DNA from 3 places in the Geobacillus sp. LEMMY01 genome. Region 3 is predicted to be linked to each of the others. Evidence: predicted binding sites of a transcription regulator. Region 3 holds the regulator's gene; each other region holds the start of a gene.

Region 1 (10,528 bases), on a different contig from region 3:
AACGAAACAAACGGCGCAAGTGACGGCGCTTGCCGATGGAACCATCGTCACACCGAAAGGATTTCAAGCGGCTGGGGTGCACGCCGGGCTGCGCTATTCGAAAAAAGATTTAGGGGTTATTCTATGCGACGTGCCAGCTTCGGCGGCGGCGGTGTATACGCAAAACCACTTCCAGGCGGCACCGCTCAAAGTGACGCAGGCGAGCCTCGCTGTAGAACAAAAATTGCAGGCGGTCATCGTCAACAGCGCATGCGCGAACGCCTGCACCGGCGAGCAGGGGCTTCGCGACGCCTATGAAATGCGCGAGCTGTGCGCGAAACAGTTTGGCCTGGCGCTGCACCATGTGGCCGTCGCTTCAACGGGCGTGATCGGGGAATATTTGCCGATGGAAAAAATTCGCGCGGGCATCGAAAAGCTCGTTCCAGGGGCGACGATGGCGGATGCTGAGGCGTTTCAAACGGCGATTTTAACGACGGATACGGTGATGAAGCGCGCCTGTTACCAAACGACCATCGACGGGAAAACGGTCACCGTCGGCGGGGCGGCGAAAGGATCGGGGATGATCCATCCGAACATGGCGACGATGCTCGCGTTCATTACGACCGATGCCAACATCTCTTCGGCGGTGCTGCATGATGCGCTCCGGTCGATTACCGATGTATCGTTCAACCAAATTACGGTCGACGGCGACACGTCGACGAACGATATGGTTGTCGTGATGGCGAGCGGCCTTGCTGGAAATGACGAGCTGACGCCGAATCATCCGGATTGGGAACACTTTTACGAGGCGCTGCGGAAAACGTGCGAAGACTTGGCGAAGCAAATCGCCAGAGACGGCGAGGGGGCGACGAAGCTCATTGAAGTGCGCGTGCGCGGCGCGAAAACGGACGATGAGGCGAAAAAAGTCGCGAAGCAAATCGTTGGCTCCAACTTAGTGAAAACGGCCGTTTACGGCGCGGATGCCAACTGGGGGCGGATCATCGGCGCGATCGGCTATGCGGACGCTGACGTTGATCCGGACAACGTTGATGTCGCGATCGGGCAGATTGTGATGCTGAAAGGAAGCGAGCCGCAGCCGTTCTCGGAAGAAGAAGCGACGGCGTATTTGCAACAAGAGACGGTCGTCATTGAGGTGGATTTGCACTTAGGCGATGGCTTCGGCGTCGCGTGGGGCTGCGACTTGACGTACGATTATGTGAAAATCAACGCCAGCTATCGGACGTAAGGGGAGAGAAAGATGGGGAAAACGGTCGTCATCAAATGCGGCGGCAGCGTGCTCGATGAGCTGTCTCCCGCCTTTTTTGCCAGCGTGAAAATGATGCGGGAACAAGGGATGGATGTCGTCATCGTCCACGGCGGCGGGCCGGAAATCGGGCAAATGTTGAAAAAACTGGCGGTGCCGAGCGAGTTTGTCAACGGTTTGCGGAAAACGACGAAAGAGGTGCTTGCCGTTGTGGAAATGGTGCTCTCCGGCAAAGTGAACAAACAGCTTGTGGCGATGCTCAGGCAGAACGGCTTGCCGGCGGTCGGCGTTTCCGGCGTGGACGGGGGGCTGCTTGAAGCTGAACCGATTGACTTTGCCAAACTTGGCTATGTCGGCCGTGTGAAAACGGTTCGCTCCCGTCTTTTGCGCACGCTGCTTGAGGCGGGCTACATTCCGGTCGTTTCGCCGCTTGGCATCGACCAAAGCGGGCAAACATACAACATTAACGCCGACACGGCGGCTGGGGCGGTCGCGGCCGCCATCGGCGCCAGCCAGCTCGCGTTTGTGACGAACGTGCCCGGCATTTTGCAAGACGGCGCGCTCGTGGCCGAGGCGACGGCGGAAACGATTGAACGACTGATCGAAGACGGCGTCATCACTGGCGGGATGATTCCGAAAGTGAAAGCGGCGCTGTCCGCCTTGTCCGATGCGCTGCCCGAGGTGATGATCGTCAGCGGCAAAACGCCGTTTTACCAGAACGGAACATGGCACGGGACAACGATTCGCAAAGAAGTGGGGGTATATTTATGAGCGCGCTGTTTCCGACATACAACCGTTGGAAGATCGCCGTCCAAGCGGCGGAAGGGACGGTTGTGACCGATGTAAATGGAAAACAATATCTCGACTTTGTCTCCGGCATTGCCGTCTGCAATCTCGGCCATCGCCATCCGCACGTCCAAAAGGCGATTGAAAAGCAGCTGAATCAATATTGGCACGTATCGAACTTGTTTACGATTCCCGTTCAAGAAGAGGTCGCGTCCTTGCTTGTCGCCCACAGCGCCGGCGACTGCGTCTTTTTCTGCAATAGCGGAGCCGAGGCGAACGAAGCGGCGCTGAAGCTGGCGCGCAAACATACCGGACGACACAAAGTGATCACGTTTTCCCAATCGTTTCACGGCCGGACGTTCGCGACCATGGCCGCGACCGGGCAGGAGAAAGTGCATAGCGGTTTTGGTCCGCTGCTTCCGGAATTCATTCACTTGCCGCTGAATGATGTCGACGCTCTCAAGCAGGCAATGAACGAAGAAGTGGCCGCGGTGATGCTTGAGGTCGTCCAAGGGGAAGGGGGCGTCCGCCCGGTTGACCCGGCGTTTTTGCAAATAGCGGCGGAGCTGTGTCAACAGCATGGGGCGCTTCTGATCATTGACGAAGTGCAAACCGGCATCGGCCGGACCGGAAAGCCGTTTGCTTACCAGCATTTCGGCGTGGAGCCCGACATCATCACCGTGGCGAAAGGACTTGGCAGCGGCATTCCGGTTGGTGCGATGATCGGCAAAGCGTTTTTGAAAGAGTCGTTTGGGCCTGGCGTGCACGGGTCGACGTTTGGCGGCAACCCGATCGCGATGGCCGCTGCCAAGGCGACGTTAGAAGTTGTGTTCGATTCGGTATTTTTGCAAGAAGTGCAGGAGAAAGGCAGCTATTTGCTTGAGCGCCTCAATGACGCGCTCGCCCCGCTTGACATCGTCAAGGACGTGCGCGGGCTCGGGCTGCTTGTCGGGATCGAGTGCCAAACGGACGTCGCACCGCTGTTGCCATTGATTCATGAAAACGGCTTGCTTGTCCTCTCGGCGGGGCCGAAGGTGATCCGCCTGCTGCCGCCGCTTGTGGTGACGAAAGCGGAAATCGATGAAGCGGTGGACATTTTAACAAACGTGTTGAACAACGCCAACGCCTCAGCCGTCTTGTAAACGGACGGCCGACGGCTTAATTTTTATTCCTGTTCATGCATAAAAATTCTTGAACGGTTATAAAAACTCAAACGATGAGGTGGCGCCAATGAAAGCGTACTTGCATGTGGCGAGCGGAAAAACGTTCAGCGGCGAACTCGCCGCTCCGCTTGAAGAAAAGGTGAGCGGGGAGATCGTTTTTTTCACTGGCATGACCGGTTATCAAGAAGTGTTGACCGACCCGTCGTATAAAAACCAAATCATCGTCTTTACGTACCCGCTGATCGGCAATTATGGCATTAACGAAGACGATTTTGAAAGCAAGCGGCCGCACGTCGAAGCGGTCGTCGTCTACGAAGCGAGCGGCACAGGATTTCATTACGGGGCGAAATACAGCTTGGCGGAATACTTGCAGCATTGGAACATTCCGCTTCTCACGCACGTGGACACGCGCGCCCTTGTGAAAGAAATCCGCACCGCTGGGACGATGATGGCGGAATTAAGTTTGTCGCCGATTCCAGCAGTTGCTGATGAGGAAGCGGCGTTTCCAGTGCGCGCGGTGTCAACGAAAACGATCGAAACATACGGCCATGGCGACCCGCATTTGGTGCTCATCGATTTTGGCTATAAAAAGTCGATTTTGCAGTCGCTCCTTGCACGCGGCTGCCGGGTGACGGTCGTGCCGCATGATACGGCGCCGGAAGCGATTGACGCGCTGAAACCGGACGGGCTTGTCCTCTCGAACGGCCCGGGCGATCCGAAACAGTTAAGCCATCAGCTTCCCGCTATCCGTCAGCTTATCGACCGGTATCCGACGCTTGCGATCTGCCTTGGCCATCAGCTTGTCGCCTTAGCGTACGGGGCGGATACGGAAAAACTCCGCTTCGGGCACCGCGGCGCCAATCAGCCGGTGTGGGACGCCGTGAAGCAAAAAGTGATGATGACATCGCAAAATCATAGTTACGTCGTCAAAGAGGAAAGCTTGGCGGGCAAGCCGTTTGACATCCGCTTCATCAACGTCAACGACGGCTCGGTCGAAGGCATCGTCCATCGCCATAAACCGATTTTGTCGGTGCAATATCACCCGGAGGCGCATCCGGGGCCGCAAGATACCGGCTATATTTTCGACGAATTTTTGCAAACCGTGTTCAAGGGAGAGAACGTGTATGCCTAAAGATTCTTCGCTTCAGTCGATTCTCCTGATCGGGTCGGGGCCGATTGTCATCGGCCAGGCCGCCGAGTTTGATTATTCCGGCACACAAGCGTGCATCGCCTTAAAGGAAGAAGGATATCGCGTCATTTTAGTGAACAACAATCCGGCGACGATCATGACCGATGAAGTTCATGCCGATGCCGTGTATTTTGAACCGCTCACCGTCGATGCGGTCGAAGCGATTATTGCCAAAGAACGCCCGGACGGGCTGCTCGCCACGTTCGGCGGCCAGACAGGGCTCAACTTGGCGTTTCAGCTGCATGAAGCCGGCGTGCTTGAAAAGTATGGGGTGAGACTGCTCGGAACACCGATTGAAGCGATCAAGCGCGGGGAAGACCGCGAAGCGTTCCGCGCGTTAATGCATGAGCTTGGCGAACCGGTGCCGGAGAGCGAAATTGTCACAAGCGTCGAGGAAGCGGTCGCGTTTGCCGAACAAATCGGTTTTCCGATCATTATTCGTCCCGCGTATACGCTCGGCGGGACGGGCGGCGGCATTGCCGAAAACATGGAGCAGTTTCTCGCGCTCGTGGAAAAAGGGCTGGCCGAAAGCCCGATCAGCCAATGTTTGATCGAACGGAGCGTCGCCGGGTTTAAAGAAATTGAATACGAAGTGATGCGCGACCAGTCGAATACGTGCATCACGGTTTGCAATATGGAAAACGTCGATCCAGTCGGCATCCATACGGGCGATTCGATCGTCGTCGCACCGTCGCAGACGTTGACCGATGAGGAGTACCAAATGCTCCGTTCGTCGGCGGTGAAGATCATTTCCGCATTAGGGATCATCGGCGGCTGCAACATTCAGTTCGCCCTTGACCCGAACAGCAAACAATATTACTTAATCGAAGTCAACCCGCGCGTCAGCCGCTCGTCAGCGCTCGCCTCGAAAGCGACCGGCTACCCAATCGCCCGCATTGCGGCGAAGCTGGCGGTCGGCTATACGCTCGCGGAACTCGTCAATCCGGTGACGAAAACGACGTACGCCAGCTTCGAGCCGGCCTTGGACTACGTCGTCGTCAAGTTTCCGCGCTTGCCGTTTGACAAGTTCCCGCACGCGGACCGGAAGCTCGGTACGCAAATGAAAGCGACCGGGGAAGTGATGGCGATCGATCGCAATATGGAGCGGGCGTTCCAAAAAGCGGTGCAGTCGCTCGAAGGAAAAAACAACGGACTGTTTTTGCCGGAGCTTTCGGCGAAAACGAATGACGAGCTGAAACAGCTGCTTGTCGACAAAGACGACCGCCGCTTTTTCGCCATTTTGGAACTGCTCCGCCGCGGGGTGGCGGTCGAAGCCATTCACGAATGGACGAAAATCGACCGCTTTTTCCTTGCTTCGTTCGAACGGCTCGTGGCGCTCGAAAAACAGGCGGCAGCCACCACGATCGATACGATCGATGAGCCGACGTTGCGCTTCTTGAAAGAAAAAGGGGCAAGCGACGCCTTTTTGGCCGAAACGTGGGGCGTGACGGAGCTTGATGTGCGCAACAAGCGGAAGGAACTTGGCATCGTGCCGTCATACAAAATGGTCGACACGTGCGCGGCCGAATTTCATTCGGAAACGGATTATTACTACTCGACCTATTTCGGCGAAGACGAGCGGAAGAAAGCGAGCGGCAAGGAGAAAGTGCTGATCATTGGAGCCGGACCCATTCGCATCGGCCAAGGCATTGAGTTTGACTACAGCTCCGTTCATAGCGTGTTCGCCTTGCAAAAAGAAGGCTATGAAACGGTGATGATCAACAACAATCCGGAAACCGTCAGCACGGACTTTGCCGTCGCCGACCGCCTTTACTTTGAGCCACTTACCTTAGAGAGCGTCTTGGATGTCATTGAAGCGGAACAAATCAAGCATGTCATCGTTCAGTTTGGCGGACAGACGGCGATCAATTTGGTCAAAGGACTCGAAGAAGCAGGTGTGCCGCTGTTGGGCGTCACGTACGATATGATTGACCAGCTTGAGGATCGCGATCGTTTTTACCAGTTGCTTGAGGAGCTTGACATCCCGCACGTACCGGGCTTGATGGCGAACAACGCCGAGGAGCTCGCCGCCAAAGCGGCCGAGATCGGCTGCCCGGTGCTGCTTCGCCCGTCGTATGTCATCGGCGGCCGCGGCATGTTTATCGTCCATAGCGAGGCGCAACTCGCCGCTTTGATTGAGCAAGGCGAGTTGACATATCCGATTTTGATCGATGCGTATTTGGACGGGAAAGAGGCGGAGGCCGACATCGCCACGGATGGGACGGACATTTTACTGCCGACGATTATCGAACATGTCGAAAAAGCCGGCGTCCACTCCGGCGACAGCTATGCTTGGCTGCCGGCGCAGACGCTCACAGACGAAGAAAAAGCGAAAATCATCGACTATGCGGGCCGGATTGCGAAAAAACTTGGCTTTAAAGGAATCATGAACATTCAATACGTCATTGCGGACGGCAATGTATACGTCCTTGAAGTGAACCCGCGCGCGAGCCGGACGGTGCCGATCGTCAGCAAAACAACCGGTGTGCCGCTTGCGCAAATTGCGACAAAGTTATTGCTTGGGAAATCACTCGTCGACATCGTTGACGAAAAAGCGCGCGGATTGGCGGTCATGCCGTACGCCGTGTTAAAGTATCCGGTCTTTTCGAGCCATAAGCTGCCGGGGGTTGACCCGATGGTTGGACCGGAGATGAAATCGACCGGTGAAGGCATCAGCATCGCCGCGACGAAGGAAGAAGCGGCGTACAAAGCGTTTTACGCGTACTTGCGAAAGAAAGCAAACGCCAATGAAATGTATGTGATTGGCGGCATCGATGAGACGCTGGCCGCGGAAATCGAAGCGAAACAGCTTGTGATCGTGTCAGATGTCCCGTTTGCCGATTGGGTGAAGCGCGACACGGCGCTCGCGGTGATCAACTTGGGCAAAGAGGAAGACGAGGCAAACAAACGAATGACTGCGTTGTCCCGACAATTGCTCGTCTTCACGGAACGAGAGACATTGAAGCTCTTTTTGCAGGCGCTCGATGTCGATCAGCTCGATGTGCAGCCGATCCACGGCTGGTTGGAAAAGAAAAAACAGGCAGAACAGGCGGTGATCGCATGAATGCAATCCTATCGTTAAAAGGGAGAGATTTTTTAACGCTGCTCGATTTTTCGACGGAAGAAATTATGGACTTGTTGGCGCTCGCAGCCGATTTAAAAGCGAAACAAAAAGCCGGCGTGCCGTATGCGCCGCTTTCTGGAAAAACGATGGCGATGATTTTTGAAAAGCCGTCGACGCGCACGCGCGTGTCGTTTGAAGTCGGCATGATCCAGCTCGGCGGCCAGGCGATGTATTTAAACGGCAACGATTTGCAGCTCGGCCGCGGCGAAACGATTGCGGATACGGCGCGCGTCTTGTCCCAATATGTCGATGTCATTATGATCCGGACGTTTGCCCATCAAAAAGTCGAGGAATTGGCCGAATATGCGTCCGTTCCGGTCATCAACGGCTTGACGGACGACGATCATCCGTGCCAAGCGCTGGCGGATTTGTTGACGATTTACGAAGTGAAGAAAACGTTCCAAGGCGTCAAACTCGCCTATGTCGGCGACGGCAACAACGTCGCCAACGCCTTGCTTGCGGCGGCGGCCAAGGTCGGGATGGATATCGCCATTGCCTGTCCGCCGGGCTATGAGCCGAAGGCGGAATACGTCGAGGCGGCGCGCCAGATCGGCGAGAAAACCGGAGCAACAGTTGTTGTGACGCACGACCCGCTTGAGGCAGCGGCGGGAGCCGATGCGATTTATACGGACGTATGGACGAGCATGGGCCAAGAAAGCGAAAGCGCCGAGCGGTTTCAAGTGTTCCAGCCGTACCAAGTGAATGAAGAGCTCGTCAAAGCGGCGAAGCCGGATTACCTCTTTTTGCATTGCCTGCCGGCCCATCGCGGCGAAGAAGTGACGGCCGGCGTCATGGACGGCCCGAACTCGGTCGTATTTGAGCAGGCTGGCAACCGGCTTCATGCCCAAAAAGCGATTTTAGTGTCGATCCTATAGGAAAAAGGAATTCCCGTTTCGGGAGTTCCTTTTTCGCTCTTCGCAAGGAAAAGGATTTCCATGAGGAAAAAACGTTTTTATTGTGAACGGCTTGACGCTCCGTGTGCGGCGGCCCCATCATTTCCCTTCTTATGAACAGCGGCGAAACCGGGAATGATAACAAATGCAATCGAAGCAAGGGGGATGAAACAAATGGGCCAACCGCGCCATTTCAAACCAGGGGATAAAGCGCCGAACAACGGCGTGTACATTGAAATCGGCGAAACGGGCGACAACGTAAAACACCCGAAAAAGCTGAAACTGAAAGCCGGCGATACGTTCCCGGAAACGTCGAACCATAATCGGCATTGGACGTATTTGCGTAAACCGTGAAGCACAACAAAAGCCATTCCAAGTATGGAGTGGCTTTTGATTTGCCGTGCGCTTCGCGATCGGCTATAATGATTTATAGTCAAAGAAGGTCAAATGGAGGGAACGGCATGGACGCAAGCCGTTTGACGGAAAAACTGCAAGAGGCGCTGATGGCGGCGCAGTCGCTCGCCAAAGAACGACATCATCAACAGCTTGATGTCGAGCATCTCCTGATTGCGCTGCTCGAACAAGAAGGCGGCCTGGCGCCGCGGCTCGTGGAGCTTTCCGGCGCCGACAAGGAAAAGGCCGTTGACTGGCTTCGCAGCCAGCTTCGCCAAAAGCCTGAAGTGCATGGGGCGGACGGGCAGCTGTATGTTGCGCCCGCCTTAGCGCGGCTGCTTGAGGAAGCCGAAGCGGAAGCGAAGAGAATGCAAGACGAGTACATATCGGTCGAACATGTGCTGCTCGCGTTGCCTCATGGCGCTGAGTCGGTCGCTCGGCAGCTGGCGTCGTTTGGACTGACGAAGGAAGCGCTATTAGCGGCAGTGAGAAACGTAAGGGGGAATCAACGCGTGACGAGTCCACATCCGGAAGCAACCTATGAAGCATTGGCAAAATACGGGCGCGACCTTGTCGCGGAAGCGAAAGCGGGGAAAATCGACCCGGTCATCGGCCGCGACAGTGAAATTCGCCGCATCATCCGCATTTTGTCGCGAAAGACGAAAAACAACCCGGTGTTGATCGGCGAGCCGGGCGTCGGGAAGACCGCTATTGTCGAAGGGCTCGCTCAACGCATCGTGCGCAAAGACGTCCCGGAAGGGCTGAAAGACAAAACGATTTTCGCTCTTGATATGAGCGCGCTCGTCGCCGGAGCAAAGTTTCGCGGTGAATTTGAAGAACGGCTGAAAGCGGTGTTAAACGAAATCAAAAAAAGCGACGGCCGCATCATATTGTTCATTGACGAGCTGCATACGATCGTCGGCGCCGGCAGAGCGGAAGGGGCGATTGACGCCGGCAATATGCTCAAGCCGATGCTTGCCCGCGGCGAGCTGCGCTGCATCGGGGCGACGACGCTTGATGAGTACCGGCAATACATCGAAAAAGACCCGGCGCTCGAGCGCCGCTTCCAACAAGTGCTTGTCCAAGAGCCGAGCGTCGAGGACACGATTTCGATTTTGCGCGGATTGAAAGAGCGGTATGAAGTGCACCATGGAGTGAAAATCCACGATCGCGCGCTCGTCGCGGCCGCCGTTTTGTCCGATCGTTACATCTCTGACCGCTTTTTGCCTGACAAAGCGATCGATTTGGTCGATGAAGCGTGCGCGACGATCCGGACGGAAATGGAATCGATGCCGTCGGAGCTGGACGAAGTGATGCGCCGCGTCATGCAGCTTGAAATTGAAGAGGCGGCCTTAAGCAAAGAAACGGATGAAGCGAGCCGCGAGCGGCTTGCGGCATTGCAAAAAGAACTTGCCGATTTGCGTGAAAAGGCGAACGCCATGAAAGCGCAATGGCAAAAAGAAAAAGAGGCGCTTGACCGCGTCCGCCGTTTGCGCGAGGCGCTCGAGCGGGCAAAACGCGAACTGGAAGAGGCGGAAAACGAGTATGATTTAAACAAGGCGGCGGAGCTTCGCCATGGCCGCATTCCGCAGTTGGAAAAGCAACTCAAACAGCTCGAGCAAGAAATCAGTGAGCAAAGTGAAGGGAAATTGCTGCGCGAGGAAGTGACGGAAGAAGAGATTGCCGAAATCGTGTCGCGCTGGACGGGCATTCCGCTCACCCGCCTCGTCGAGGGAG
Region 2 (10,528 bases), on a different contig from region 3:
CAAAAATCTCCAACACCGGAATCGTGCGCGCCATTACCGCTCCCCCGCTTTCGGCCGGTAGACGACATAACTTGTCGGCGTTTCGCGGACAAACACTTGCAAACATTTCGGCTTGTGCGGCAGCGTATCCAAATAGCGCTGAATCGTTTCATAAATCGTGCGCGCCACCACTTCCGACGTCGGAAACCGGTTCGGGTCATGACCGTCAAACCAATCGCTATGGTCGTTGAGCAGCGTATGGTCCAGCTTGCGATGAACGAGCTGTTTTAACGTTTGAAAGTTGACTAAAAAACCGCTCTCATCGAGCTCATCGCCGGCGACCGTCACATTGACGATGTACGTGTGACCGTGCACGTTTGCGCAGCTCCCGGCCGCTTCGTGCGGGATGAAATGGGCGGCGGCGATGTGCATATCTTTGTTCAACTCATAGCGATAGTTATGCATAACTTGCGGATACAACTGATGCATCATCGCACCTTGTCCCCCGCCTTCTCCCGCAAATACTCGTCAAGTCCGCGCTTGCGCAACACGCACGCTGGACATTCGCCGCAGCCGTCGGCGATGATGCCGTTATAGCACGTCAGCGTCTTCGTGCGAATGAACTCGAGCGCCCCAAGCTCATCAGCGAGCTTCCACGTCTCCGCTTTCGTCAGCCACATGAGCGGCGTATGAATGACAAATTCGTAATCCATCGCTAAATTCAGCGTGACGTTCAATGATTTGATAAACACATCACGGCAGTCCGGATAGCCGCTGAAATCTGTTTCGCACACTCCAGTCACAATATGGCGCGCGCCCCGCTGTTTGGCGAACACGGCAGCGAATGATAAAAACAATAAATTGCGTCCGTCAACAAACGTCGTCGGCAGCTCACCTTCCTTTTGTTCAATGGCAATGTCGCGCCGCGTCAAGGCGTTCGGCGCCAACTGCCCGAGAAGCGACAAATCAAGCACTGTATGGCGGACGCCAAGCTCGTCAGCGATCGCTTGAGCGACGTCAATTTCCCGGCGGTGGCGCTGGCCGTAGTCAAACGTCACCGCTTCGACTTCCACAAACCGCTTTTTCGCCCAAAACAAACACGTCGTGCTGTCTTGGCCGCCGCTGAAGACGACAACCGCTTTTTCTTCCTTCCTCTTCATGTTGATCAACCTCCTCCTGAATCGGCAGAAGAAGAGGTTTCCAAAACAAAAAAGGCCATACCCCTAGGATACAGCCGTCCCTAGTTTTTTATAGAGGGTTTTGCTAGAAACCTCTCCCGTACAAATGTACGGAATTGTTATTCTTCTGTTTTCTTTTTTACTATATCATATTCACGGTTTTTGTTGTAGCGTCTTTTTCACTTTTTCCGCCGCCCATACGTACACATACAAAAGCGGAACATAGACGGCGACAAGATAAAGCCCGGCCTCAGCTGTCCATTTCATCAACCGATCGATATCGGTTTTCTCTTGAACAAACAGCGTTCCGACAAACAAGACGGCAAGCAGCACAGGCAACGAACGGCGTTGCTGAACGGCAAACAGCTGTTTGACCACGCGCGTCGCCGCCCAAATAGAGACCGCGATGATCGGGAACACAACGAGTACGTAAATCGAGATGACAATATACTCCATCCGCTCGATAAACGGCACTTCTGGAATTTTGGCAAGCGTCAGCGTCGGCCATGTAATATGCTGAATTTGTTCCTTGTTATAAAACACAATCGAAATCAACATCACAACAAGGTAAATGAACGTCGTGAAGGCATTGGCAGCGTGCGCCCACTTTTGCGAGGACGGAGCATTTTTTAAAAACGGGTAATACATGAGCAACATTTCAAACCCTAAACATTGAAGCGTCATCTCTTTCGATGCTTTTGCCAATTGCCCAAACGAATGGTCGAACACCGGCAATAAGTTCCGGTATTGAGCATACTCAAGCGGAAAGAAAACCATCGGAAAAATCGTCAACAGCGGAATCACGACTCCCCAAACGCATAAGCCGGCGACGACGCGAAACCCGCCGAGGACGGCGTAATACGTCAGCAGCAAAAAAACGAGGCTGAACTGCCACACACCCATCAACGGGAACACCCATACTTTAATAATTTCAATGTATGATTGAAGCACCATAAACGCCGCCAACGCGTAGTAAAAAAGCAGCCCAATGCTCAGCGCTCCGCCGATCCACCGCCCGAAGTACCGTTCATGAAGCGACACGATGTCTCCTCCGGACGGCGAGTAGGAAAGCAGACGATACATGAGCCAAACGAGCCCATGCGCCGCCAGTCCGGCCAGTAAGACAGCCATCCAAGCATCCTGCCCCGCCTCTTTCATGAGCGGGCGCTGAAAGGTGAGCATCCCGACGCCGACTTGCGTTGAATGAATGACAAAAAACACAAGAAACGGGGAGATGAGAAACCGTTCCTGAATGGCCTGCTTCATCGTTATCCCTCCTCATGATCCCCGTCTTATTCGCCAATGCCTGTATGGACGATGTCCACCGTTACATGCGGACGGATGTCGATATCCGGGTATTCGCGGTAAAACGCATCGGGATCCCAATGTCTTGTCACGCTGCGGACAAAATCGCCGATGCCGAGCGGATCAATCCGTTTTTTCTGAAAATAACGGAATAACCGGCGCATATTATGCTCTAATTCGCTTTCCATTTTCTTCTTTACATCGTCAAACAAATCATCTCCCGGCTGATCGAGCCATGACGGGTAATCCCTTACCGACGCATGGATATGGACGAACACGTCAATCGCATGGCGGCTTCCATCACGCTTCCATTTGTAGATCGGCTTCGCCCATAAGTTTTGCAACATCACCCGATCCTCGCCCCGTTTGCCACGATTCCCAACTTTCAGCTGATAGACGCCGTTTTTCGTTTCCCCGAGCAAAATTTTCATCAAAAACGAATCGCGCAAACTAATATGCCCGACATATTTGTCGTCGCGAAACAAAGCGACCCCTTCGAGCTTGACGAAATCTCCTTTTTTCTCAAAGTACGGCAAAAACGGGTCACTCCCCGAGGAAAAATAGCGATACAAAAACAAGTGCAAATTCGTCTTCGGCAAGTTCATCGACTGTTCATTCTGCTCCACAAGATTCGGCAAATACAATGTATCGCTTAGCGTCGTTTTCGCCGTGATTTTCAGCAACTCCCGGGCACTCTCTTCCGCCACGCCAAGCAACAAATGGCTGCCGACTTTGTTGTTGCGCGCGAGGCTATGCGTAATTTGCGTCACCCCGCGCCTAGCGAACTCCCGGCCAAACAAAATGAGCCGCAGCTGCCCTTCCTCAATCGGCAGCGCCGATTTCGATGACAGGCGCGGGATGAGGTCATAGATCGTCGGCGAGGTCGTCGTCAATACATTCGGCTTTGTCATCGGCCCCTGCTTGAACGTCGGGTAGACGGCAGTGCCGGTGTAGCGGCCGTTCTCGAAATCATAACCCATCTGCTGGATAATTTGAATTTCGTCAATCGGCCGCGAACTGGCGCAGCCGCTAAGCAACAGAAGCGCACCGATCCATGCGAGCTCACGCCTCATCATGATCCCCCTTACTCATCAATATCGCGTTTTTGCTTCGCCTCGTTCGGATCATAGCGAAACCGCGACCGCGGGCGAAGGAACATCGGCCGCTCCGCCGTTTCACTGTATGGCGAACGAATGAACGTATCGCGGAAGTTGCGCACACGAAGCGGATAAAACGGCAGCAAATACGGATAGCCAAACGACTGCAGCCGCCCTAAATGAATGAGCAGTCCACAGACAGCAAAGATGATGCCGATCCCGCCCCAGAAAGCGGCGAACAAAATAAATGGAAACCGGATGAACCGAATCGTGTTGGACATTTTGAAAATCGGCGTTGTAAACGAAGCGAGCGCCGCCAACGCGACGACAATCAACAAAATCGTACTCGTCAGCCCGGCATCAACGGTTGCTTGCCCGATGACAATCCCGCCGACAATCCCGAGCGTTTGCGCGACTTTCGTCGGCAGCCGCGCCCCGGCCTCGCGCAACAGCTCAATCGTAATTTCCAAAAACAGCACCTCGAGCATCGGCGGAAATGGCACGTTCGAGCGTGAATAAATGATCGGACCAAGCAAGTCTTCGGGGATCATTTCGTAATGATACGTCAGCACCGCCACATAAATCGGCGACGCCAACACGGAAAACGCAACGCCGAAAAACCGAATGAGCCGGAAAAACGTACCGAGCACCCACGGCAGATAATAGTCTTCCGGCGACGTAAAAAAATCGAAAAGGGCGGCGGGACCGATCACGGCATACGGGGAGCCGTCGCAAAAAATGACCACTTGCCCCGAGGCGAGCGCATAAACGGCCCGTTCAATCCGCTCGGTCGAGATAAAGAGCGGAAACGGCGTCCGCGAATTGTCAGCAAGCAGCTGATCCAAAATGGCATTGTCAAACACCACATCAAAATGGATCGTCTCAAGCCGCTGCGTCACCGTCTGTATGATGTCTGGATTGACCACGCCGTCGATGTAGGCGATGACAACTTTCGTTTTCGACACCGAGCCGACCGACATTTCCCGAAAGATAAGGTTCGGCGTCACCACTTGACGGCGGATGAGATGCAAGTTGACGCCGACATTTTCCACAAATCCGACTTTGGGCCCAACGACGCTGAATTCGTTTTCCGAATCATTGTTTTCCCGCAGTCCTAATTTTTCATCCGCCGCACTCATGAGCGCCACCTTGCCCGGCTGCTCGCGGAAGCTGACGGCGACAAACCCTTTCAATACCTTTTCTTCAATCAGCGCTGCATCTTCGCTCACCTCAATGCGCTGAATCGGCACGATTTGCTGCAAGTCTTCCAGTCGGACGGTCGGATGCTGGGGAATGTCGTTTTGCAAATGGCAAAGAATCCGCTCTTGCAGCACTTGCGGATCGACGAGCGAATCAAAATAGTAAATCGACAGCTCCTTGCCCCCGACGATAAACGACAATTCAACGAAGTCGCTTGATTGCCGCAGTTTTTCCCAAAGCTGCGAAATGGGCCGCTGCGGGGGGCGCTTTTTCTTTTTTTTCCAAAATGAGAACAAACCCACGGACATCCCCTCGCCTTTCCGTTTACGGCATAGTCTTCCAATCATCCAACATTTTTATGCATCCCCCTTCTTCCCTATTGATTCGACAAAATATTCTATATATTATTGAGGATAGATAAAAACGAAAAAAGGAGAATCGTCTATGAGCGAATTGACGAAACGGCGCCGGGCGAAACGGGCGTTGAAAAAAGCGACGGAGACTGCGGAAGCGCTGCGGCGGTCAATCGACCGAACGCGCCCGCTTGAGGAGCAGCTCGACCGCATCCGCGCCTTGTTGGATGAACGGCTTGGCCATGATGAATATTTTGTTCTTGTCGATGAAAACGGATACGGACTCGTCCATACGAACCGCCTCCGTGAAGGGCGGGTGTTTGCCGACCCGGTCGGGCTCGCCGCTGCCCGCACGAACGAGCCGCTGTTGCAAGTGTACGAACGTGATACAGGCGAAGTGTTGATTGACGCCAGCTGCCCGCTTTGGACGGAGCCGGGCGGAAGGCGGATCAATTTGCGGATGGGGCGGCTCATGCATCGTCCGTATTTGCAATGGGTGTTAGCAAGCATCGCCATCGCGCCCGCAGCCGTCGGACTGGCCGCTTCCGCTGCCGGGGCGCCGCCCGTTTTTGCCGCGCTGTTCGCCGCTGCGGTTGGGCTTGGGCTTGGCGCCGCCTGGCATCGGGCCATTGCCGCCCAGCTTCGCCATTGGTACAGCGTCGCCCGCACCGTCTCCTCCGGCCAACTGCAGGCGGAAGTGAAAACGACGAAAAAACGGGATGAATTTCATCAAATCGCTTACGAAATCAACAAAATGATTCTCGGCATCCGCACGATCATCGCCGAGCTCGGCAAAGCGGCCAAAACAGTGCATGATGTCAGCCATGAACAGCAGATGGAAATGCGCCGCCTTTCTGAATCGTTTGACGAAATTGCCGCCGCTGTCGAAACGTTCCGCGAAGGAGCGAAACAACAAACGGCCGCCGTAGAGCAAGCGGATGACGTCATCCAGCAGATGGTGGAACGCGTGCAGTTCATGCGGGCCGCCGTTGAACGCGTCGTACGGCAGGCGGGCGACGCCTGGTCGTCAGCGGCCGAAGGCATCCGCCTCATTGAGGAAACGAAAACAAACATGGACGCGATGCAACGCGGCATCGGCGAAACGACCGCCCTCATCGACAAAGCAGCCAATGAAGCAGCGCGCGTTCATGAGATGATCGCCGCCATTCGCACGATCGCCAAGCAAACGAACTTGCTCGCCTTGAACGCTTCGATTGAAGCGGCGCGGGCCGGTGAAGCGGGCCGCGGCTTTTCGATCGTCGCCCAAGAAGTCCGGAAGCTCGCTGAAGATACAAACGCCTTCGCCGCTGAAATTTTCGCTTCGCTCGACGCCATGACGAACGCGCTCAAAGAAGCCGTGCATGCGATGCAAGGAAGCGGCCGCCACGTCGAAAAAACGAAAGACTCTCTTTGGAAAACAGGGGAGACGTTCACATCGTTTCAAGGCATGTTCGCCCAACTGAACGACTTGCTTCAGCAAAACGAAGCGTATGTTAACGCCATCACCGCCGACGGCGAGCAGCTCGGCGGACTGATGGGAGACGTACGCACCGTCGCCGCCGATTTTTCAAACATGGTGCAAGAAACAGCGACTGGGCTTGAGCAACAAACGCTCGCCCTTCACCAACTAGCGCGGGAAGCAGACACGTTGGCTGCGGCAGCGCGCGATTTAGAAAAAATGATCGCCCGCTTCCACTCATAACGAAACGAAACCCTTTCGTCCCCCTTCACCAAAAAAACTTTGGGGAACGAAAGGGCTCATTTACCGGCGCGGCAGCTGCCGGCGCCAAAGAAGCCACAACAGCACAAGACTCATATAACCAAACAGCGGATAGATGAATGACAGCAGCTCCCCGTAATGAAACGGGCTGACCGCCGCAAACAGCAAAACGAGCAGCACGCCCAGCCATTTCCCGCGAAACGGCACCCAAACGCGCACTTGACGTGCGAGCCCAAACATGCCGCCGATGACCGATGTAAAAATTTCTCCGTAAATGACGACGACATAAAGCCAATACAACACAGTAAAAAACGTATGAACGACTTCTGCCATTGGAATATCATAATCGTCCTTGTGTGGAAACGACAGCAGCACCATATGGTTCAACAGCAGCAAAACCGTCAGCACCATTCCACCTAACATCGCCCCGCGCCTCACCGCTCGCTCATCGGTCGCTTCACGGGCGATGGGGACAAGCACCGCTTGGGCCATCGCCAAGTTAAACGCCGTATAGGAAAACGGCGACAACATCGCCTTGAGGGAATAGTCCGCCGCGGCCATGTCCAGGCGGCACAAGTCGCCAGCCATCATCGTTTTGATAAAAGCGATGGAGCTAAACAACACCATCATCGGCGCGACAAACACGTTGACGCCAAACAGCCCTTTGCGGTCAAACAACATGACAAGAAGCGCCAAAACGAGCGTCAGCGCGATGCCCGCCTGCCGCGGCCAGCCGAGCTGCTCTTCAAACACCGCGCCCGCCCCAGCGATCATCACCGCCGTCACCCCCGCGATCATTGCCGTCATCACGAGCGTCACAAACGGACTCAACATTCTTCCGAACAAATAGCGATTCAATTCATCATATGACGCGGCTCCAATGCGGCGCGCCATCACCATCAGGCGCGCGCCGCCCCATGTGAACAAAACGCCGCTGACCGCCACCCCGATCGTCCCAGCCATTCCGTAGCGGGTAAAAAATTCAATAATTTCCCTGCCAGTCGCAAATCCCGCTCCAATCACCGTGCCGACGTAGACAGCGGCGATTTGCCAAGCCTCCGACCATTCCGTTTTCTTCTTCACTGCCTGCCCTCTCCTTCTCCTTGTCCACTGCTTTACTTCCATATATATGTCCGCAGCGGACAAGAAAGACGAATAGAAAAAAAAGGATGCCTTCCTCGGCATCCTTCATTACTGAACAGTCACTTGTTCGACTTGATGTTCGTGCAATTGATCTGCTTCCACATGCACTTTCACCGAATACGTTCCTTTGTTGGCAAACGTGGCAACGGCCTCGTATTCGCCGTTTCCTTTTTCATCCGCATCAACAAATTCATGCTTGTTGTTGGCCTGCCAAATCTCAAAGCGAACAGTGGCGTTCGTAAACGGCTTCCCGTCTTTGGTGAGATGGACGGTCAATGCCGCCGGTTTCCCGGCTTCGAACGAACGGGATGACAGCGAAATGGCGACGGCGCCATGATGGTGTTCTTCAGCACTGCCTTGGGAATTTTCGCCCGCACCGTCGGCCGTTGCCGCCTGTTCCGGGTTGCCAGCGACAATATCTTTTTTCGGCATGTTATGCATATCGCGCGCTGTCACATGGGCAACGACCGAATACGTTCCCGCTTGGGTAAACGTTTTTTCCACCGAGTAGCGGCCATCGCCGTCATGCTTTGCTTCAATCATTTCCCGCTCGCTGCTTCCATGCTTCCATACTTCAAACTTTACTTCGCTCGCATCGTCCACTTTTTCACCGCCATACGTCACGACACAGGAGAGCTTGGTCGGCTTGTTCAAATCGATGTGATCCGGAACATCCATTTTCACTTCAAGCACGGCCGGCGTCTCGGCTTGCTTGTTGTTGTTTGTGCAAGCGGCCATGATCATCATCCCAAAAAGCATAGTAGTTAATGCTAAACCAAAATGTCTTCTCATCTTCACCTTTCTCCTTTTTCCTTAAAATTCATTATAAACGTAGTTCAGCCGCCCCGTTGTCAGCACCGAAGGCAGGCCTTTTCCGCCTCTTTTTCTGTTTTTCACTTTATCATAGCTTTGCCGCACCTACATTAGTATTCACCATTTTTTCAAAAACATTTCATCGTTATCACAATTTTTTTGTAAAAAACACTTGAAAGTCAAAAAAGGTCAAAGTATAATAAAGTCAGAAGATCAAAGAAAGTCAAAGTCAAATCCAAATAACGGAAAAAGGGGGTATACCTCATGCGTTGCCAAGCATGCCAACAACGTGAAGCAACGGTGTTTGTCAACTTGCAATGGAACGGTGAAAAACAACAACTTCATCTGTGCCATGAATGCTATGAAAAACAAAAACAACAATTGTCGATTCCGATGATGAACTTCGGCTTTTCGCCGTTTTCCTTTGATGACTTCTTTACTAGCCCGTTCACAGCCGCCAACGCGGGGATGAGCTCGCCAGAAACGATGGCGAAACGCCCGCAAAGCCATAGCGGCGGATTTTTGGATCAGTTTGGCCGCAACTTGACGCAAATGGCCAAAGCGGGCTTGATCGATCCGGTCATCGGCCGCGACAAAGAAATCGCACGCGTCATGGAAATTTTAAACCGCCGCAACAAAAACAACCCGGTGTTGATTGGGGAGCCGGGCGTCGGGAAAACGGCCATCGTTGAAGGGCTTGCGCTGAAAATTGCCGAAGGGCAAGTGCCAGAAAAACTGTTAAACAAGGAAGTGTACTTGCTTGATGTCGCTTCGCTTGTTGCCAACACCGGCATCCGCGGCCAGTTTGAAGAGCGGATGAAACGGCTCATCGCCGAACTGCAAGAGCGGAAAAACATCATTTTGTTCATTGACGAAATCCATCTGCTCGTCGGCGCTGGCGCCGCTGAAGGCTCCATGGACGCTGGCAACATTTTAAAACCGGCGCTTGCCCGGGGCGAACTGCAAGTCGTCGGGGCGACGACACTCAAAGAATACCGGCAAATTGAAAAAGACGCGGCTCTTGAGCGCCGCTTCCAACCGGTCATCGTCCACGAGCCGACCGTTGAGGAAGCGATCGCCATCTTAAAAGGCATTCAGCCAAAATACGAACAATTCCATCATGTCCGCTATACGGACGAAGCGATCGAAGCATGCGTGAAATTGTCGCACCGCTACATTCAAGACCGCTTCCTCCCGGACAAGGCGATCGACTTGCTTGACGAGGCCGGCTCGAAAGCGAACTTGCGCCTCGGCCCGACCGATGAAAAGCAACTGCAAGAGCGATTGATCCAAATCGCGAAAGAAAAAGAACAAGCGGCGAAAGAGGAAAACTATGAACTGGCAGCGAAACTGCGCGCTGAAGAGCTGAAGCTTGAGAAACAACTCGAGCAAGGCGTCACCCAAGAACGCCCAACAGTCGATGTGGCGGACATCGAGCAAATCATTGCCGAGAAAACCGGTATCCCGGTCGGCAAACTGCAAGCCGATGAAAAAGAAAAAATGAAACATCTCGAAGAAAACTTGGCGAAAAAAGTAATCGGCCAAGCGGAAGCGGTGAAAAAAGTCGCCAAGGCGATCCGCCGCAGCCGCGCCGGCTTGAAAGCGAAACACCGCCCGATCGGTTCGTTCTTGTTTGTCGGCCCGACCGGCGTCGGGAAAACGGAGCTCGCCAAAACGCTCGCTGAGGAGCTGTTTGGCACAAAAGACGCCATGATTCGCCTCGATATGAGCGAATACATG
Region 3 (10,528 bases):
GATATGGAATTTTGGTATCGCTTGTACAGGATAGGTGGGAGCCTGGGAAGCCGGAGCGCCAGCTTCGGTGGAGGCGWCGGTGGGATACCACCCTGGCGGTATTGAAATTCTAACCCGCACCCCTTATCGGGGTGGGAGACAGTGTCAGGTGGGCAGTTTGACTGGGGCGGTCGCCTCCCAAAAGGTAACGGAGGCGCCCAAAGGTTCCCTCAGAATGGTTGGAAATCATTCGGAGAGTGCAAAGGCACAAGGGAGCTTGACTGCGAGACGGACAGGTCGAGCAGGGACGAAAGTCGGGCTTAGTGATCCGGTGGTTCCGCATGGAAGGGCCATCGCTCAACGGATAAAAGCTACCCCGGGGATAACAGGCTGATCTCCCCCAAGAGTCCACATCGACGGGGAGGTTTGGCACCTCGATGTCGGCTCATCGCATCCTGGGGCTGTAGTCGGTCCCAAGGGTTGGGCTGTTCGCCCATTAAAGCGGTACGCGAGCTGGGTTCAGAACGTCGTGAGACAGTTCGGTCCCTATCCGTCGCGGGCGSAGGAAATTTGAGAGGAGCTGTCCTTAGTACGAGAGGACCGGGATGGACGCACCGCTGGTGTACCAGTTGTCCCGCCAGGGGCACCGCTGGGTAGCTATGTGCGGACGGGATAAGCGCTGAAAGCATCTAAGCGTGAAGCCCCCCTCAAGATGAGATTTCCCACCGCGCAAAGCGGGTAAGATCCCTCGAAGATGACGAGGTCGATAGGTCCGAGGTGGAAGCGTGGCGACACGTGGAGCTGACGGATACTAATCGATCGAGGGCTTGACCTATGAGCGGCTTCTTCCGACGGTTATCTAGTTTTGAAGGAATGAATTTCCTTCTTGACATTGTTTATTTTTCAAGTATAATAAATGATGTCAAAATCCAAACGCTTGCCTAGTGGCTATGGCGGAGGGGAAACACCCGTTCCCATCCCGAACACGGAAGTTAAGCCCTCCAGCGCCGATGGTAGTTGGGGCCAGCGCCCCTGCAAGAGTAGGTCGCTGCTAGGCAAAATGGAAAGCACGTCTTTTCTTTCCTTGGGAGAAAAGGCGTGCTTTTTCATTTATTCGGCTGCTTGACGTTTTATTGTCCAAAAAAAACGGATATTCTATAGTTAGTTTTCCTTCTTCGGTCACTCTTGAAATTTTCCGTAATACATTGTATAGTAAGAGTAAGGTCAAATATAGTCAAAGTCAACAAAGAGGCAGTGGGGTGTCCTTGTCAGCGGACGGCCCATCGCCAGGCAGCTTGGTTGTAAGGAAGGTGGTAGGTAGAGTGCCGAACATTTCCGACATCATTGAGCAATATTTAAAGCAAGTGCTCAATATGAGCGACCAAGATATCGTTGAAATTAAACGAAGCGAAATCGCTAATAAATTCCAATGTGTTCCGTCGCAGATCAACTATGTCATCAATACGAGGTTTACCCTTGAAAGAGGGTACATCGTCGAAAGCAAGCGCGGTGGCGGTGGGTATATCCGCATTATGAAAGTGAAGACAAAGAGTGAAGCACAGCTTATTGACCAGCTGCTCGAGCTTGTCGGCCACCGCATCAGCCAATCGAATGCCGAAGATGTGGTAAAACGTCTCGTTGAAGAAAAGGTAATTTCGGAGCGGGAAGCGAAAATTATGTTAAGCGCTATGGATCGTTCTGTTTTATATATCGATTTGCCCGAGCGGGACGAACTGCGGGCCCGTATGTTAAAAGCGATGCTGACGTCGCTGAAATACAAATAGGGGGAGGGGGAGGCATTGATTTGCCAAGAATGCAAGCAGCGGCCGGCCACGATGCGCTTTACAAAAATTGTAAACGGAGAGAAAACGGAGTTCCATCTTTGCGAGCAATGCGCCAGAGAGCATGGCCATATGTTTACGTTCTACGGCAATGATGATTTTTCACTCAACAACTTGTTGGCGGGGCTTCTCAATTTTCAAGCGCCGATGAAAGAGATGACGGCGAACGCGTTTCCGAACCCGGATGTACTTCAATGTGAGACGTGCCAAATGACATACCATCAATTCACACAAATCGGGCGGTTCGGCTGCGCTAACTGCTACCGGACGTTTGCACGCTACTTGCCGCCGATTTTGAAACGGCTCCATAGCGGCAATACCGCTCATTCAGGAAAAATTCCGAAGCGAAAAGGCGGCGTTCTCCATTTGCGCAAGCAACTTGCTATGTTGAAACAAAAGCTTCAGGAGCTCGTCGCTCGTGAGGAATTCGAGCGGGCGGCCGAGGTGCGCGACCAAATCCGCTCGTTGGAGGATGAACTGCGTCGACGCGGAGAGGGGGATATGTAAGCGGTATGTCGTTCGAGAAGTTTTTCAATACGGCGGTCAGCGCGTGGATGAGCCAAGAGGGGCCGGATTCGGACATCGTCTTAAGCAGTCGCATCCGACTGGCGCGCAACATCGTTGACTTTCGTTTTCCAACGCTGTTTAGCAGTGAAGAAGCGATGCAAATCGTCGCGTTGTTTGAACGGACGTTCGCCCATCGTTCTTACGGAGGGGCAGGCCGCTTCGAGTTGTTGAAAATGTCGGAGCTTCAGCCGATTGAAAAACGGGTATTGGTAGAAAAACACTTAATTAGTCCGCATCTGGCTGAGGATTCGCCGTTTGGCGCTTGTCTGCTTTCGGAAAATGAAGAAATCAGCATCATGATCAACGAGGAGGATCATATCCGCATCCAATGCCTATTCCCGGGGTTGCAGCTTGCTGAGGCGCTCGAGGCGGCGAGCGAATTGGACGATTGGATTGAAGGGTATGTCAACTATGCCTTTGACGAGCGGCTTGGTTATTTAACGAGCTGCCCGACCAATGTCGGGACGGGATTGCGGGCTTCGGTGATGATGCATCTTCCGGCGCTTGTGCTGACGCAGCAAATTAACCGTATTATTCCTGCCATCAACCAGCTTGGGCTTGTTGTCCGTGGAACATACGGTGAAGGGAGTGAAGCGTTGGGAAATATATTCCAAATTTCCAACCAGATCACGCTTGGGAAATCGGAGGAAGACATTGTTGCTGATTTGCATACGATCGTTCAGCAGCTGATCGCCCAAGAAAGAGCGGCTCGTCAGGCATTAGTGAAAACTTTGGGCATACAATTAGAAGACAAGGTGTTCCGTTCATACGGCATACTGGCCAACTGTCGAGTCATCGAATCGAAAGAAGCGGCGCAATGTCTGTCCGATGTTCGCTTAGGGATTGATCTAGGATATATCAAGAACATCTCGCGCAACATTTTAAATGAGCTGATGATTTTGACGCAGCCGGGATTTTTGCAGCAATATGCCGGCGGGGCGCTTCGCCCTGAAGAACGGGACGTCCGCCGCGCGGCGCTGATCCGGGAGCGTTTAAAGATGGAGGAACGAAGAAAGATGGAGGGTGATGAACGATGATGTTTGGCAGATTTACGGAACGGGCGCAAAAAGTGCTGGCGCTGGCGCAGGAAGAAGCCATTCGCCTCGGCCATAACAATATCGGCACAGAACATATTTTGCTCGGCCTCATCCGCGAGGGCGAGGGGATCGCGGCTAAGGCGCTCATGGCGCTTGGGCTCGGCCCAGATAAAATCCAAAAAGAAGTCGAATCGCTCATCGGCCGTGGCAGTGAAGTGTCGCATACGATCCACTATACACCGCGGGCGAAAAAAGTAATTGAGCTGTCGATGGATGAAGCGCGGAAGCTCGGCCATTCATACGTCGGCACAGAACATATTTTGCTTGGGTTGATCCGCGAAGGCGAAGGGGTGGCCGCCCGCGTGCTGAACAACTTGGGAGTAAGCTTGAACAAAGCGCGCCAACAAGTGTTGCAGCTGCTTGGCAGCAATGAGTCGATGTCAGGCCATGGCGGCGGCGCGTCGCATGTGAGCACTCCGACGCTTGACAGCCTCGCCCGCGATTTGACAGCGATTGCCCGCGAAGGGCGGCTGGACCCGGTCATCGGCCGCAGTAAAGAAATTCAGCGCGTCATTGAAGTATTAAGCCGGCGGACGAAAAATAATCCGGTGTTGATCGGCGAGCCGGGCGTTGGGAAAACGGCCATTGCTGAAGGGTTAGCCCAACAAATCGTCAATAACGAAGTGCCGGAAACGCTGCGCGACAAGCGGGTCATGACGCTCGATATGGGGACGGTCGTCGCCGGAACGAAATACCGGGGGGAATTTGAAGACAGACTGAAAAAAGTGATGGATGAAATTCGTCAAGCGGGCAACATCATCTTGTTCATCGATGAGCTGCATACATTAATTGGCGCCGGTGGGGCGGAAGGAGCGATCGACGCGTCGAACATTTTGAAACCGGCGTTGGCGCGCGGGGAGCTTCAATGCATCGGCGCGACAACGCTCGATGAATACCGGAAATATATTGAAAAAGACGCCGCGCTTGAACGCCGCTTTCAGCCGATTTACGTTGATGAACCGACAGTGGAAGAATCGATCCAAATTTTAAAAGGGTTGCGCGATCGGTATGAAGCGCACCACCGCGTTTCGATTTCCGACGAGGCGATCGTGCAAGCCGTCAAGTTGTCCGACCGCTACATTACCGACCGTTTCTTGCCGGATAAGGCGATCGATTTGATCGACGAGGCTTGCTCGAAAGTGCGCCTTCGTTCGTTCACCGCACCGCCGAAATTGAAAGAACTTGAACAAAAGCTCGAGGAAGTGCGGAAAGAAAAAGACGCGGCCGTGCAAAGCCAAGAATTTGAAAAAGCGGCGTCGCTGCGCGATATGGAACAGCGGCTGCGCGAAGAACTGGAGGAAACGAAACGAGCGTGGAAAGAAAAACAAGGCCAAGAAAATTTGGAAGTGACGGTCGAAGACATCGCCGCGGTCGTCTCGAGTTGGACCGGCATTCCAGTATCGAAGCTCGCTGAGACGGAAACGGAGCGGCTGCTCAAGCTGGAAGAAATTTTGCATTCGCGTGTCGTCGGCCAAGACGAGGCGGTCAAAGCGGTCGCCAAAGCGGTGCGCCGCGCCCGTGCTGGCCTGAAAGACCCGAAACGCCCGATCGGTTCGTTCATTTTCCTTGGTCCGACCGGCGTTGGGAAAACGGAGTTGGCCCGAGCCTTGGCAGAAGCGATGTTTGGCGATGAAGACGCCCTCATTCGCATCGATATGTCCGAGTATATGGAAAAACACTCGACATCGCGGCTCATCGGGTCGCCGCCGGGGTATGTCGGTTATGAAGAAGGCGGCCAGCTGACGGAAAAAGTGCGCCGCAAGCCGTATTCGGTTGTCCTGTTAGATGAGATGGAAAAAGCGCATCCGGACGTGTTCAATATTTTGCTGCAAGTGTTGGAAGATGGGCGGCTGACTGACTCGAAAGGGCGGACGGTCGACTTCCGCAACACGATCATCATCATGACGTCCAACGTCGGCGCCGATGCGCTGAAACGGAATAAGTACGTTGGCTTCAACATTCAAGACGGGAACCAACAATACAAAGATATGAAAAGCAAAGTGATGGATGAGCTGAAAAAAGCATTCCGTCCAGAGTTTTTAAACCGGATCGACGAAATCATCGTCTTCCATTCGCTCGAAAAAGACCATCTGAAACAAATCGTCCGATTGATGGCCGATACGCTCGTGAAGCGGCTGAAAGAGCAAGACATCGATCTTGAGCTGACGGAGGCCGCCATTGAGAAAATCGCCGCCGAAGGGTTCGATCCAGAATACGGTGCCCGCCCGCTGCGCCGCGCCTTGCAAAAGCATGTTGAAGACCGTTTGTCCGAAGAATTGTTAAAAGGCACGATCGCCAAAGGGCAAAAAGTCGTCGTGGATGTCAAAGACGGGGAGTTTGTCGTATTGTCGAAACAGGCGGTCGTGTGAGGGAAGAAAAGGTATGCGGCAGCTTCCTGCCCATGCCTTTTTTTCGTTGGAAAACGTTACAGAAAGGGTTAAGATCGATGGCGAAGAAGAAAACGAAGTTCGTTTGCCAACAGTGTGGATATGAGTCGGCCAAATGGCTTGGACGCTGTCCGGGATGCCAAACATGGAATTCGTTTGTTGAGGAAATTGAGCAGGAGAAACCGACTGTGCGCGGCGCATTTCTTCATTCGGAGCGCGCGGGTTCGGCCAAACCGGTCCCGATTACAGCCGTGGAGGCGGTGCAAGAGCCGCGCATGAAAACGAACAGCGCGGAGCTCGATCGCGTGTTGGGTGGTGGAATCGTCAAAGGTTCGCTCGTTTTGATCGGCGGCGACCCTGGTATTGGCAAATCAACGTTGCTTTTGCAAACATCGGCGCAGCTCGCTGCTGCTGGGCATAAAGTGCTGTATGTCTCTGGAGAGGAATCGGTAAAACAAGTAAAGCTGCGAGCTGGGCGTCTCCGTGCGGAGTGCGATCATCTGTATGTGTTGGCGGAAGCGGATTTGGAATATATTGTAACAGCGGTTGAAACCATTCAGCCCGCTTGTGTGATCATCGATTCGATTCAGACGATGTACCGTACGGACATCTCCTCCGCGCCAGGCAGCGTCGCCCAAGTGCGCGAATGCACGGCCGAGCTGATGAAGCTGGCGAAAACAAAAGGCATTGCTATTTTTATCGTCGGCCATGTGACGAAAGAAGGGGCGATCGCCGGGCCGCGTCTGCTCGAACATATGGTGGACACCGTTCTCTATTTTGAAGGGGAGCGGCATCATACGTATCGCATTTTGCGAGCGGTGAAAAACCGTTTTGGCTCAACGAACGAAATCGGCATTTTTGAGATGCGTGACATCGGATTGAAGGAAGTGGAAAACCCATCGGAAGTGTTTTTGGAAGAGCGGTCGCGCGGAGCGGCTGGCTCGACGGTCGTGGCGGCGATGGAAGGGACGCGGCCGGTGCTCGTCGAAATCCAGGCGCTTGTTTCACCGACAAGCTTCGGCAACCCGAGACGGATGGCGACCGGCCTTGACCATAACCGTGTGTCGCTTTTGATGGCCGTGCTCGAAAAGCGGGTTGGGCTGCTGTTGCAAAACCAGGACGCCTACTTGAAAGTGGCGGGCGGAGTGAAGCTTGACGAGCCGGCAATTGACTTGGCGGTCGCTGTCAGCATCGCCTCGAGCTTTCGCGACCGGCCGACGAATCCAACGGACGTCATTATCGGTGAAGTCGGCTTGACTGGAGAAGTGCGCCGCGTCTCCCGCATCGAACAGCGCGTGCAAGAGGCGGTGAAGCTAGGCTTTTCCCGTGTCATTGTGCCAAAAAACAATTTAACGGGCTGGCAGCCGCCAAAAGGCGTTCATGTGATCGGCGTTTCGCATGTGGCCGAGGCGCTTGAGCATACAATGTGTTAACCGCTCTTTCGCCTGCGCGGCCCGCTTCTTCGCGCCCAAGGGGATATGAGCGATCAAAAATTCATCGCCTCTTCATTCTTAAGTGCTCAAGCAGAGGCATAAACAGCCTAAAAGAATTGAACCTTTTCGCTCTGATGTACGTAAAAAATAGTAGGGAGATCCGAAACAACTCCGGCGTTTGGCCGGCGTTTTCCGTCTATTGTTACAAGCAGATGTCGAATGTTCAAAAACGGTTAAAAATTGCCTTCCAATTGGTTTCAAACATTGGAAACTGTTTATAATGTTAAATAGGGAGGTGAAGATGGGCTGATGGTCAAACGCATTGTGCAATTATTTTTCCTCGCCGTGGGCGGAACGTTAGGCGCCATGTTTTTGCCTGACTTGCTTAAGCTGATGAATGTGAGCGGCATGCCGCTTCTCAATAATTCTTATACGCTGGCGGTGCTGGGGGCAGTCGTTTTCTTTTTGTTGACGTTTTGGCTTGTCGATTATGTCGTCGACATGATTCGCTGGGTGGAGGAAACGCTGGTGAAGGCGCCGGCCGCCGACGTGCTGTTTGGCAGTCTCGGGCTGATTTTCGGTCTTATTATCGCGTTTTTCGTTGTCATGCCGTTGCAGTCGTTTCACATTCAAGTGTTGAATACGGTGTTGCCGATTTTTTTGACGGTGTTGCTTGGCTACTTAGGGTTTCGTGTCGGTTTAAAGAAACGGAATGAGTTGATGAACTTATTTTCCTTGTCCAACCGCATGGCGAAGAAAAAAGGTGGAGAAGCGGAAAACGAACCGTCAAAGGGCGGTGCCGTGAAAATTTTGGATACGAGCGTCATCATCGACGGGCGGATTGCAGACATTTGCCAAACCGGGTTTTTGGAAGGGCCGCTTGTCATCCCTCGGTTTGTGCTCGAAGAATTGCAGCATATCGCCGATTCGTCCGACGTGCTGAAGCGGAACCGCGGCCGCCGCGGCTTGGATATTTTGAACCGCATCCAAAAAGAAATGGCGATGAAAGTGGAAATCCATGAAGCGGATTTCAGCGACGTCCAGGAAGTCGACAGCAAACTCGTCAAGCTGGCGAAGCAGCTTCAAGGCGTTGTCGTGACGAACGATTTCAATTTAAACAAAGTATGTGAGCTGCAAAACGTGCGTGTTTTGAATATCAACGATTTGGCGAATGCCGTCAAACCGGTCGTGCTGCCAGGCGAGGAGCTGAACGTACACGTCATTAAAGATGGGAAGGAGCATAACCAAGGCGTCGCCTATTTGGACGACGGGACGATGATCGTCGTCGAAGATGGCAAAGAATATATCGGCAAACGGGTTGACGTGTTAGTCACCAGCGTGTTACAAACATCTGCAGGGAGAATGATTTTTGCCAAATTGAAACTGCTGCAAAAAGCGTTGTAAAACGAATAGGGGAAACGGCCAATGAATTACGAAGCGATTGTCTTGGCGGCCGGGCAAGGAAAGCGGATGAACGCCGGCATGAACAAGCAATTCCTTGAGCTTGGCGGCGAGCCTCTCATCGTTCGGACGCTGGAAGTGTTTGAGCGCGATGAGCGGTGCGTTCGCATTGTGCTTGTCGTCAACCCGGCCGAGCGAAGCCGATTTGAGCAGCTGCTCGCCCGCTTTCGCATTCGAAAAGTCGCCGCGCTTGCCGACGGCGGCGAGGAGCGGCAGCATAGCGTCTATAACGGATTGCAGGCGCTCGAGGGGGAGGAGATTGTTCTCATCCATGACGGCGCCCGCCCGTTTGTCCGCGTCCATCATTTGCACGAGCTAGTGAACGCCGCCGTTCAGTACGGGGCGGCGATCCCGGCAGTGCGGGTGAAAGATACGATCAAAAAAGCGAACGGTTTGTTTGTCGAACAGACGATTGATCGTTCCAGCTTGTGGGCGGTGCAGACGCCACAAGCTTTTCGTCTGTCTTTGATCATGGAAGCGCACAAAGCGGCGAAACAGGCTGGCTATCTCGGCACGGATGACGCCAGCCTTGTGGAGCGAATCGGCAAGCCGGTGAAGATCATTGAAGGGGATTATCGCAATATTAAGCTGACGACGCCGGAGGACCTTTTGTTTGCTGAGGCGATTTTGGCAAGCCGCATGGCCGAATAGATGGGGGTGGAGAGATGTTTCGCATTGGACAAGGGTTTGACGTCCATCAGCTTGTTGAAGGGCGTCCGCTGATCATTGGCGGCGTCACCATTCCGTATGAAAAGGGGCTGCTCGGCCACTCAGATGCCGACGTGCTGCTTCATGCGGTGGCGGACGCATGCCTTGGGGCGATCGGCGCCGGCGATATCGGCCGACATTTTCCGGACACAGATCCGCGCTTTAAAGATGCCGACTCGGCTGAGCTGTTGGCGCACGTATGGGCGCTCGCTCGGCAGGAAGGGTATAGGCTCGTGAACGCCGACTGCACGATCATCGCACAAAAGCCGAAGATGGCGCCGTATATTGAAGAAATGAGGGCGGTGATCGCTCGGTTGCTGGAAGCCGAGCGCTCGCAAGTCAATGTGAAGGCAACGACGACGGAGAAGCTCGGATTCACTGGGCGGGGGGAAGGCATTGCCGCCCAGGCGGTCGTCTTGCTGCAAAAAAGCTAATGGAGCGGCCTTTGGCAACATCATTTGGGAGACCTCGTTCCTTAATACATAAGCGCTTTGTTCGCCGTCCTGGCTAGGAGGTGTAAAGGGGGCGTCGGCGGCGTGGCGCTGCCTAGGCGAGAGCCGTCTGTTTTGAACTTTGCCGCTATAAACGGTACAATAATAGCACAAGCTTTGATGGAAGTGGAGGGTTTGGATGATGGCAAAAGAGGTGCGCGTGCGCTATGCGCCGAGCCCAACCGGCCATTTGCATATCGGCGGTGCGCGGACAGCGCTGTTTAACTATTTGTTCGCCCGCCATCACGGTGGAAAAATGATCGTCCGCATCGAGGATACGGATATTGAACGGAACATCGAAGGCGGCGAAAAGTCGCAGCTCGAAAACTTAAAATGGCTCGGCATTGATTATGATGAATCGATTGATAAAGATGGCGGCTACGGGCCGTACCGGCAAACGGAGCGGCTCGATATTTACCGAAAATATGTGAATGAATTGCTTGAGCAAGGGCATGCGTACCAATGTTTTTGCACGCCGGAAGAGCTCGAGCGCGAGCGGGAGGCGCAGCGGGCGGCCGGCATCGCCGCTCCGCAGTATAGCGGCAAATGCCGCCATTTGACGCC

The links. The regulator CtsR, encoded in region 3, represses protease genes until heat stress. The targets are predictions, from matches to a motif close to ATGGTCAATAAAGGTCAAACA.
Region 1: a site for CtsR is predicted at 8,828-8,848, ahead of clpB (ATP-dependent chaperone ClpB). Genes of this name have one in related genera too.
Region 2: a site for CtsR is predicted at 8,964-8,984, ahead of B1A75_RS04335 (ATP-dependent Clp protease ATP-binding subunit). Genes of this name have one in related genera too.

What each region holds. Positions count from the first base shown of each region.
Region 1 covers NZ_MVKA01000030.1:18,840-29,367, reverse strand. Annotated here, with positions in the region: gene argJ (bifunctional ornithine acetyltransferase/N-acetylglutamate synthase) at 1-1,225, shown strand, start outside; gene argB (acetylglutamate kinase) at 1,238-2,014, shown strand; gene B1A75_RS14430 (acetylornithine transaminase) at 2,011-3,171, shown strand; gene B1A75_RS14425 (carbamoyl phosphate synthase small subunit) at 3,260-4,324, shown strand; gene B1A75_RS14420 (carbamoyl-phosphate synthase (glutamine-hydrolyzing) large subunit) at 4,317-7,445, shown strand; gene argF (ornithine carbamoyltransferase) at 7,442-8,380, shown strand; gene B1A75_RS14410 (YjzC family protein) at 8,573-8,752, shown strand; gene clpB (ATP-dependent chaperone ClpB) at 8,860-10,528, shown strand, end outside.
Region 2 covers NZ_MVKA01000006.1:12,744-23,271, forward strand. Annotated here, with positions in the region: gene queE (7-carboxy-7-deazaguanine synthase QueE) at 1-34, opposite strand, end outside; gene queD (6-carboxytetrahydropterin synthase QueD) at 34-471, opposite strand; gene queC (7-cyano-7-deazaguanine synthase QueC) at 468-1,139, opposite strand; gene B1A75_RS04305 (GerAB/ArcD/ProY family transporter) at 1,311-2,423, opposite strand; gene B1A75_RS04310 (Ger(x)C family spore germination protein) at 2,450-3,535, opposite strand; gene B1A75_RS04315 (spore germination protein) at 3,547-5,061, opposite strand; gene B1A75_RS04320 (methyl-accepting chemotaxis protein) at 5,204-6,814, shown strand; gene B1A75_RS04325 (YkvI family membrane protein) at 6,875-7,915, opposite strand; gene B1A75_RS04330 (FixH family protein) at 8,024-8,767, opposite strand; gene B1A75_RS04335 (ATP-dependent Clp protease ATP-binding subunit) at 9,053-10,528, shown strand, end outside.
Region 3 covers NZ_MVKA01000013.1:52,726-63,253, reverse strand. Annotated here, with positions in the region: partial or broken rRNA gene B1A75_RS08355 (23S ribosomal RNA) at 1-814, shown strand, start outside; rRNA gene rrf (5S ribosomal RNA) at 920-1,036, shown strand; gene ctsR (transcriptional regulator CtsR) at 1,302-1,763, shown strand; gene mcsA (protein-arginine kinase activator protein McsA) at 1,779-2,327, shown strand; gene mcsB (protein-arginine kinase McsB) at 2,333-3,424, shown strand; gene clpC (ATP-dependent protease ATP-binding subunit ClpC) at 3,421-5,853, shown strand; gene radA (DNA repair protein RadA) at 5,931-7,304, shown strand; gene B1A75_RS08320 (PIN/TRAM domain-containing protein) at 7,614-8,708, shown strand; gene ispD (2-C-methyl-D-erythritol 4-phosphate cytidylyltransferase) at 8,730-9,416, shown strand; gene ispF (2-C-methyl-D-erythritol 2,4-cyclodiphosphate synthase) at 9,431-9,907, shown strand; gene gltX (glutamate--tRNA ligase) at 10,107-10,528, shown strand, end outside.